2 regions of the Paenibacillus sp. J22FR83 genome follow, and region 2 is predicted to be linked to the other one. Evidence: riboswitches for the same ligand, from Rfam matches in the RefSeq annotation. Region 2 holds a riboswitch; the other holds the start of a gene.
The links. A riboswitch is a leader RNA that binds a small molecule or an ion and turns the genes downstream of it on or off. The one in region 2 is predicted to bind cyclic di-AMP.

Region 1: linked by a shared signal. The riboswitch ahead of AC58PV_RS35160 (C40 family peptidase) and the one ahead of AC58PV_RS09540 (CAP domain-containing protein) in region 2 are both predicted to bind cyclic di-AMP.

Annotation. Positions count from the first base shown of each region.
Region 1 covers NZ_JCAUAM010000041.1:3,001-7,430, forward strand. Annotated here, with positions in the region: gene yyaC (spore protease YyaC) at 1-152, opposite strand, end outside; gene AC58PV_RS35155 (hypothetical protein) at 334-993, opposite strand; gene AC58PV_RS35160 (C40 family peptidase) at 1,177-2,073, opposite strand; cyclic di-AMP (ydaO/yuaA leader) riboswitch at 2,078-2,239, opposite strand; gene AC58PV_RS35165 (GNAT family N-acetyltransferase) at 2,337-2,852, opposite strand; gene AC58PV_RS35170 (acetylxylan esterase) at 3,036-3,983, opposite strand; tRNA gene AC58PV_RS35175 (tRNA-Gly) at 4,382-4,430, opposite strand, start outside.
Region 2 covers NZ_JCAUAM010000004.1:220,456-224,885, forward strand. Annotated here, with positions in the region: gene AC58PV_RS09535 (hypothetical protein) at 1-1,333, opposite strand, end outside; cyclic di-AMP (ydaO/yuaA leader) riboswitch at 1,503-1,635, shown strand; gene AC58PV_RS09540 (CAP domain-containing protein) at 1,641-2,291, shown strand; gene AC58PV_RS09545 (DUF2569 family protein) at 2,443-2,871, shown strand; gene AC58PV_RS09550 (SRPBCC family protein) at 2,913-3,380, shown strand; gene AC58PV_RS09555 (sugar phosphate isomerase/epimerase family protein) at 3,656-4,430, opposite strand, start outside.

The sequences.
Region 1 (4,430 bases), on a different contig from region 2:
CCTGTTGAGCGATCTGTCCCTATACATACAAAAGCAAGCCGACTAGGCTCCAGTCCATCGCTTAAAGCAATCATGCGTAGAAGCTGTCCTAACTGCTCGCCATCTACTTTTTTCCAAAACTGCTCCTGCAGCTCCATCGGTTCTCTATCCATCTTTGCCTCCCTTTCAGGCATATACACCTAACCTTCCACCTGATCCATCGTAGTTCCATTCTTTCATATGGAGGTAGGTTGTGTCCACTTGCCTAGCTCTTTCGCATACACCAAATAAGCGTTACTCGACAACCGAGCAAAGCCTATTCATGCCGCTTATAGATCTGACGATACAACTTTCTTAATGTACGCGATTCATCCGAACAATGCGATAATAGAGCTGACCACTGACTTCTTGCTCCACTTCTAGATAGCCTTCAGAGTGAACATAATCTCCTAACATAAACGTAGAAGCATCGGCCGAATCGGCATGTGTAAGAAAGAGCAGCGCCACCTTATCATCTCCAACTACGAATCCAACCTGTTCCTTCACCTTGAATTTTTCAAGAATTTTGCCATGATGCGACCTTACGATATGATGAAACCGCCAAGTACCTTCTTCTTGTATGATAAAATAGAGCACTCGATTGCGATGCGCATTACTGAACTCCCGCGTCACACCAATCATGCATACCTTCTCACCAACGCGTAAATATTCATCAATGACATAGGTTTTCAGTCGTAACCGATTCACATTCTTGCTCTGAATATAACTTTCCATCTCATCGATGGAGCGTTGATCCCTCGGATCTTGCCTCGTTGCATAAAATACTTCTTTAATAAAAGTATCCGTTTGGAATTGTCTTGCCCCTTTGAAATGGTTATATGTATGAAAAAATTGCTTAATTACAACCCGAATGTCTTCCGGTATGGCAGGACCTGTTTCCACGTTGTACATGCGATCTGTTCGGACCGACAATTTTATTTTATGAAACCAGCTTTTCCAGACACTAACTTGCATGTCGCACGCGTCACCTACCTTCTTCCAATCATTGTTCCATTATAGGCTATAATCCTCAAAAATTCGATAAAAATCGCACAAATCCGCGCAAAAAAAAGAGCATACGCCGCTTTGCTCTCCATTTAGAAAGACTTAGCGAACGTACGCTCTCATACAACTTGCTTGCATTTAATTTGTAACAACCTATAATACGCGCTTGGCACCTACATATCTGGAGCCCCAATAGGAGCTAGCGAGACTATCAACCGTTACACCAACGGACGTTGTCGAGGAAATAAATTGATTGTTTCCAATGTAAATGCCCACATGATTGACGATTCCTGAAGCAAAGAAGACAAGGTCTCCCTCTTTCAAATCCGTCACTCTCGCCCCCGCTTGATCGTACATTTGCACGGAGGTGCGCGGCAACTCGATGCCTTTGGCCTCGTAGATATAACGAACGAATCCAGAGCAATCGAAGCCCTTAGGCGTTGTTCCTCCCCACCTGTAAGGCGTCCCTTTGAAAGTCGTTGCAGCCTGAATAATTTGAGCTGAAATGGACGGCTGAACGACCTTGGCCGCTGGGGCCGCTAAGGCTACTGGCGGGGGTGCTATCCAAGCTGGTTTGTGAGGCTTGCCATCCTCTTCCACGATCGCGATTTTATTCGCATCGTTCCACGAGATCTCAGATCCGAACGTCTCTGTCACGAAGCGTAGAGGAACATAGGTACTACCCTTAACTAGCGTTGGACTACTCTCTAATGCGACTAACTTACTGTTCACGATCGCTTGCTCATCGTCTGTCGTGAGTTGAATCGCCTGTTGCTTGTTCATCAGCGTGACAACGACTTCATCGCCTTGCTTCGCCCATCCCACTTGATAACCTAGTTTCTCCGACAACACGCGCAGCGGCACCTGAAGCTTACCATCCGTATCAATAAACGGTTGATCTTCCGGGAACTTCACCAGGTCATCATTGACCTGAACCTTTACCGAAGAGGTGTCGGGACCAGCGGCATGTGCAGATGGAGCGGCAAATAGGGAAATAGCTGCGCCTAGAAGAGCGCATGAACAAATAAAGCTTTTGGTGAAAAGTTTCAAAACGTTTGTGCCTCCTTGAAGCCTCCGAGGTTAGTTGACGGGTTCGGGAAGAGGTTTTCCCTAGTGCGCCCCATTAGCCTAAGCTAACTGAGCATTCATTCACCCCAAGTAAAGAAGTCCCCCGTACCAGAGCTATCGCTGCTCTGAGATTCGGCATTTTTTGTCTATGTTAGACTAGCATAGTTCGTTTTAGCCTGACAACTTTTGCGAGATGGTAAGTGTTTCCTCTTCTATGTAAAAGCATACGAAAACAGCCACTCTTCTCAGAGCGGCTGCCGATATACCTCAGTAAACAGGATCTGTTTACAGGGATTAAACTCATTTTCCGTCATCGGACTAGGATAACTCATAATGTTGAGTGGCAATTTCAGTTGCCCTTCTCGGAGAGGAGGCTGAGCATAGGGGAATAGGTTCAAATGGAACCCGGAGCGCTTATAGAATTCAATTCTCCGCGCAGCATCTGAGGTAGCAGGAGGCTCTACTTCAAGTACGATGGGTGTACTTGCGCTACTCATATACGTCGTCAGCATTCGCTTGCCAATCCCACCACCTCTGATGGCACCATTGACAGCAATGTGTTCCACAAATCGAAACGTGCTAAAGTTCCAACTCGCCAGGAAGCCGAGCAATTGCCCCTGATCATCTCGCTCGATATCTAATCTATAGTTAGGATGCGCTAGTAGTGCCCGCTGACCCTCATATGTCCTTATTTCCGTATCTGGAAATGCGGCTTCCATTAGTTCGAATACCTCCTCAAAGGAATCCTCTTTGACCTTCATCCGTCAACACCTCCCTTCACGTTAGCTATAGGTTATCTTATCCAACTGTGCTGCTTCTTACTTTGTACGGAAATGATCGATCACCTCAACGCTCCGCACACACAAAGACCCCACCTTTGCGGATCCATGAGATCTCGGTAAAGGTAGGGTCTAGCACACTTTAAATGACACTTGTTTCTGTCCTTACCATTTTGAGAAAAAGTCGTGCGCTGCTGCATGGGAACCAGGAGGTGTTGCATGCCCCATGAAGGGATACACTGCTATAGATTTATTTGCGGATTCAATTCGGTTATATGCAGCGAATATCGCTTCTGGTAAGCAACACGTATCCTTCAGCCCTACTGTAACATGAACAGGCTGCCCAATACGATCACCTAGATTCATGATATCAAAATAAGAAACCGTTCGCAGTACATGAGGCAGATACTCTGGGAAACGGGTAACGAAATCCGCTGCCTCACTAAGGGAACTAACCGAATTCAAAAGACCTAGATCCATGTGACATTGATTCGGAACATGCGCAATTGTTGCCCGAATGCGCTTCTCAAGCGCGGTTACGAGTAGCGCCAGCCCGCCGCCTTGGCTTCCACCGTACACGAATACCCGCTCACTGTCGATCTCTGACTGCTCTAACGCGCATTGCACAGCACGTAAGGAATCGATCGCAACCGCGCGATAATAGCTCGTCTCGGGGTCGAGAATCCCCTGTGTAATCCATCCTCTCGTCATACCGGTCTCCTGTGGCAGCAGGTTACCGCTATCGCCGCCTTGCCCGCGTACATCAACCGCAAGTACCGCGTATCCCATAAGCAGCCAAGCTGCATGATCCTCGGGTCTTCCCTTGGAACCCGTATAGCCTGGGAATGTAACAATGCACGGTACCTTTTTCGAGTTACTCTCTGCATTAGGCAGCAACAACCAAGCATGGATCGGTGTTTCCGCTGCTCCTTGCAAGACAATCTTATTGACTTCCGCTTGTACAAAAGATGAAGCTACCTTCTCTCTTGTATACGATGCTCCTTGCGTAGCTTCTGCATATGTGCGCTCCCAGAATGCAGCCAGATCAGCCGTCGCCGTTAACTCCGCATGATAATTATGTAATCCCTGAATACGATTTTCAATAGCGTTCATTTCGGTTAGTCCCCCATTGCATGTTTTTCCCATTTTAACCTAGATACACGAGGATGACTATTGGAAAATTTGAAGATACGATAGAACGTCGATACTCTGCATCAATGGTTCTGTCTTTCTTTTGCGAACTCCCGATTCGTGGTTAGATGTATAAACTACAGCTATTTTACTCGAATCTGACGTATTTTCGTGTTTAGATGGAAAAAGTACATTTAATTCCTATGTAATTTGAAGAATCGAGCAAATCGAAGGAATATAACTACAGGAAATACAGTTAATCTTTCAAGTTCACGAAATGCGCTTCAAATAGATGGAGAAAATCCAGTTAAATTACCAGCAGTAGGTTTATTGCTCATTGAAAGAAAAAGACCACCCGAAGGTGGTCTCATTCTTGTGTAAGCGGGCGGCGGGAATCGAACCCGCGCGATCAGCTTGGAAGGCTGAAGT
Region 2 (4,430 bases):
CGCCAAAAACATAGTTAGATAATCGTTTTGTTTCCAATTTCGTATTCAGCGTATAGAGCCCCGCTGTGTCTTGCGCAGTATAGTCCTTATTTGAAATACCATTCAGTACGATATATAGACTACCATCTTGGGATGCTGGATTGGGCAAAGAAAGGTTCGTTAAACCTAATACCATAACATCCGATTCATGAAGCAATCCGTTTACCATTTGGACAGTACCATCTTGCTTGAGCAAGCCAACGCGTGCACTTCCCCCAATATAGTTATTTCGACTAGGCAATCTGTCAGAAGCGATCCATACTGTACCATCAGAATTGGGGATGACGCGATCAATCTTTTGATTGAAGTCCTCGAGTCGTGTCACGTTCCCATTTTGAATGAGAAATGTATAAGTCGAGCCATAGTTTGGACCAATAACCGGAAGGGGCAAGGTCAAATTAATGGATAAGATCGTTCGATTATCGCCTGCAGCGAATGCCTTGTATGTATGAACAGGGGCTCCCCAGTCAGCCGCTTCCCATACATCGGCGTCTGTTAATGTGTATACTTTTAACTCACCATAGTATAAATCACGATCTTTACGCACCAACTCTACGGGTTGGCCAGCTAATGGATGTGGTGTGGTGGATAGGCCTTTGATGAATTGTTCTTGTTCTTTGAGATTTTTCCATTGTACTTGCAAGTTGCTTTTATCCATCTTCAGCATTGATTTGGAAGGGTCCGCGTTAAGCAAGGAGTAGAAATATAACGAATGATCATCGTCACCGATGATCGAATAGATGGCATTTTGTCCGCCAACTAGCGATAGGCCTTTCTCATCACTCCATTGGATGTCGATCTTAAGAAGATCATGAACGAATCGCCAAGTCAGTGGCATATAAGTTACATCTTGATACGTTAGAAAAGGGTAGGGCTCTGTTCGATTATTGATTTCGATCTGATTCATTGTGATCGGCACATCAGCAACTTGGACAACGTAACTGTTTGCATTCCGCTTCGTTGTTAGATCTTGTTCGAGTGGTGTTTGACGAATAGGCGGAGGGAAGTTGCGATTGGACCAAATTTGCAATCCATCCGCATCACTCCAGTTGTACTCAATGCCGAGCGTTTGGAAGTTATTCCACGTCATGGGTAAGTAAGTGATGTCTCTATACACGAGAAACGGGTATTTACTATGAGCGATATCCATATTCTGACCATTAATTTGAACGGAAAAATAGGGCAGAGATGCTTTCACAGATACGCTAGCTGAAACCTGTGTTGGAAGTAACGGAAACAACCAAAACATGAATCCGAGAATGACAAACGTGCATTGTATGGCAAATTTTTTCAAATTCATCACCCTTTTCTAAATTTATATAGCTACTGATTAGACGCAGGATGATGGGAAAAGTTGTATGTTTAAAGGAGGAGATATCCAGTTGGTGATGCTGTTGGTAAATTTTGAGTCATGATCTCACTGATTTCCCATGTTACAATCGTTGAGATCCAAGCTGGATCCATAACTTAGAAGGCCGAAGCTTTTTTGAAGCACGGGGGAACCAATCTTTGGGGTGAAGTCGCGTTGTGCGACCGGGTGATTACTCTTTGATCCGAATCCGACAGCTAACCTCGCAGGCCGCAAAAAGGAGAGGTTTGATTTGAAGCGTTACAAGAAGCTAGTTATGACAGGTGCCTTAGGTTTGAGTGTGCTTATGGGGGCAAACGCAGCGTGGGCTGCAACGGGAACGCATACCGTAGCGGGGAACGATACCATGTGGTTAATTTCTCAGAAATATGGCGTCAGCCTTACTTCGCTTATTCAGGCGAATCCACAAGTAGCCAATCCCAATGTGATTTGGTCGGGGATGAAGCTAAACATTCCTGGAGGCTCGGGCACAACCGTTGTGACGAAACCACAGGTTACGCCAACACCGACTCAGTCCACTTTTGCAAGTCAAGTGGTTACCTTGGTCAACCAAGAACGATCGAAGGCAGGATTGAAGCCTCTAACCAGCAATAGCGCACTGACGACGATGGCGCTGGATAAAGCGAAAGATATGTACAACAACGGATACTTTGATCATACGTCACCAACGTACGGTTCACCTTTCGATATGATGAGCGCTTATGGTATTCCTTATTCCTACGCAGGTGAAAATATCGCCAAAGGGCAACAAACACCACAAGCCGTCATGACCGCATGGATGAACAGTTCAGGTCACCGCCAAAACATTCTAAGCCCGAACTTCACTCAAATCGGTGTTGCCTATTATAACGGTGAGTGGGTACAGGAGTTTATTAGTAACTAAATGTATAAATCGAAGATCATGGCAGTCTCCCTGTGGGAGGCTGTTTTTTGTAATTTTAAAAATCCATCTACTATTTGTATGTGATAGTATTATAGATGTTGGATCTGAGAGGTTGTAATATGGAATTTACATAGATGATGGAGATGATAGCATGACTATAGCAGAAGAAAACTACTCCAAACCAGTCGGAGGATGGCTACTTATTTATTTATTAACACTACTAATTAGCGCGACTTTATATGGGATGGGAACGATTAACGGATTTAGCCAATTTATTCGAGATTTTCAAGAAAGAAATGGGATGCTTATCATCATAGATGTTGGAACAATAATAAAATTACTCCTATCAGTTTTGATTCTTTATTTATTTATGACTAAGCAGGCTTATACTTATAAGATGATAATTGGGTTTGAACTCCTTTGTATTTTAATAAGAGTGTTCTCTCTAGGATACGTAATAATACGCTATCATGTAATACCAAACTCGTATTATGTGTCGATCTTAATAGGATTGGTTAGTATGGTATGGATCTTATATTTTCTGAAATCGAAGAGAGTAAAAGCTACGTTCGTCAATTAAAAATCTAATAGGTTTAGTTAATGAATAATGAGGTGCATCCAGTGATCAAGATACTCACACAAATCGAAATTGAAGCAACGATAGATGTTTGTTTCGACATGGCATCAGATATTGATATCCATACGCAAACTGTATGGCCACATACCAAGGAGCGTGCGATAGCTGGAACAACATCAGGCATGGTTCGCGGAGGGGATACGGTTACTTTTGAAGCGAGACATTTCTTCATTAGGCAAAAACACACGTCACTCATCTCAAATTATATTCGACCGTACCGCTTTGTTGATGAAATGTTGCGGGGGACGTTCAAAAGCATGCGACATGAACACGAATTCATTGATTTAGGTGGCAGAACATTAATGAAAGATACATTAAGTTTTGAGGCCCCGTTAGGCTGGATCGGATGGGTCGTGGAGCGGGTAGTATTGCGAAGATATATGACACGATTTCTAAACTATCGGAATGAGCAGTTGAAGATGTTGGCTGAAAAGCAGGGGATGGCGCAGTAGAGGAGTATTCTCCATTTAGTTCGATTTTGCCTACTTAAATGGGACAGATGCCGTAGATAAGCGGGAATAGTTCGATTTTACCTACTTAAAATGCGTTTTACTGCGGGTCAGCACGGAAACTTGTTAAATAGGTGGGTAAAATCGAACTATTCACTCATCAGAGTCGAAATCCTTGTATGCAGTTCGGTTTTTTCGGACTAATAACCAAATGCGTGCTGGGCTCTTATCCCATTTTCAATAAACTCTTCGAATTCCCTGTTAGGTGTGGTGCACAGTTATTGACCGTGGGCCACAAACTTCGCCTCAAACCGCGCTTTAAACGTCCGAAACATCCACAGATTCACATCCCACAAATCTGAAACGGGTTGCTGTGTGAACGGCAGTACCGGCATATACGGCGGCGGCCCGAATTCTGGCGTGAAAGTCAACGTGTCAGCACCGGCATGGAATCGGTGCTGGCAAATCGACAGCCATAAGCCGATGAAGGTTTCCACATGTTCGGCGAATTCTGGTGCCCGCGGGTCCGATACCTGCGGACCTTCCGGGTAGCCGACGCGCCCGTGAATGTGGATGGCGCGTGCTAGGCTCAGCTGGACGTCCTCGTCCTGCGGACTCGGCATGCTTTCGCAGGCTGCGCACCAATGACTGAAGTCGGCGCCAATCGTAAGCGCCGGCAACTGCCTCAACACGGCCGCCGTTTGCCACGGCGTGAAAAAAGCTCTCCCGCGATGCGTCTCATGTGCGATCGGAATCCCGATCTCTTGCTCGACACGCAGCGCCGCATCGAAGAATCGCAGCTGCTCATCAGCAGTCATGCGATCAGCAGCGCTGTGCGAATTAATCAGATCAGGTCGCAGCGCAGCTGCACGCAGCACCTGCTCACGAAATGATTGGATGTGATTCGGGCCACGCGTCACCACTTGTGCGATGAATGATAAGTTCATCTCATCCAAATCTTTTCGAAATTTTGCATCATCCTTAGCGTCGGCAGGAGGTATGTACTCGACACCGTAATAGCCAGCCTCTACGATTTGCTCCAATTTCCCCTTC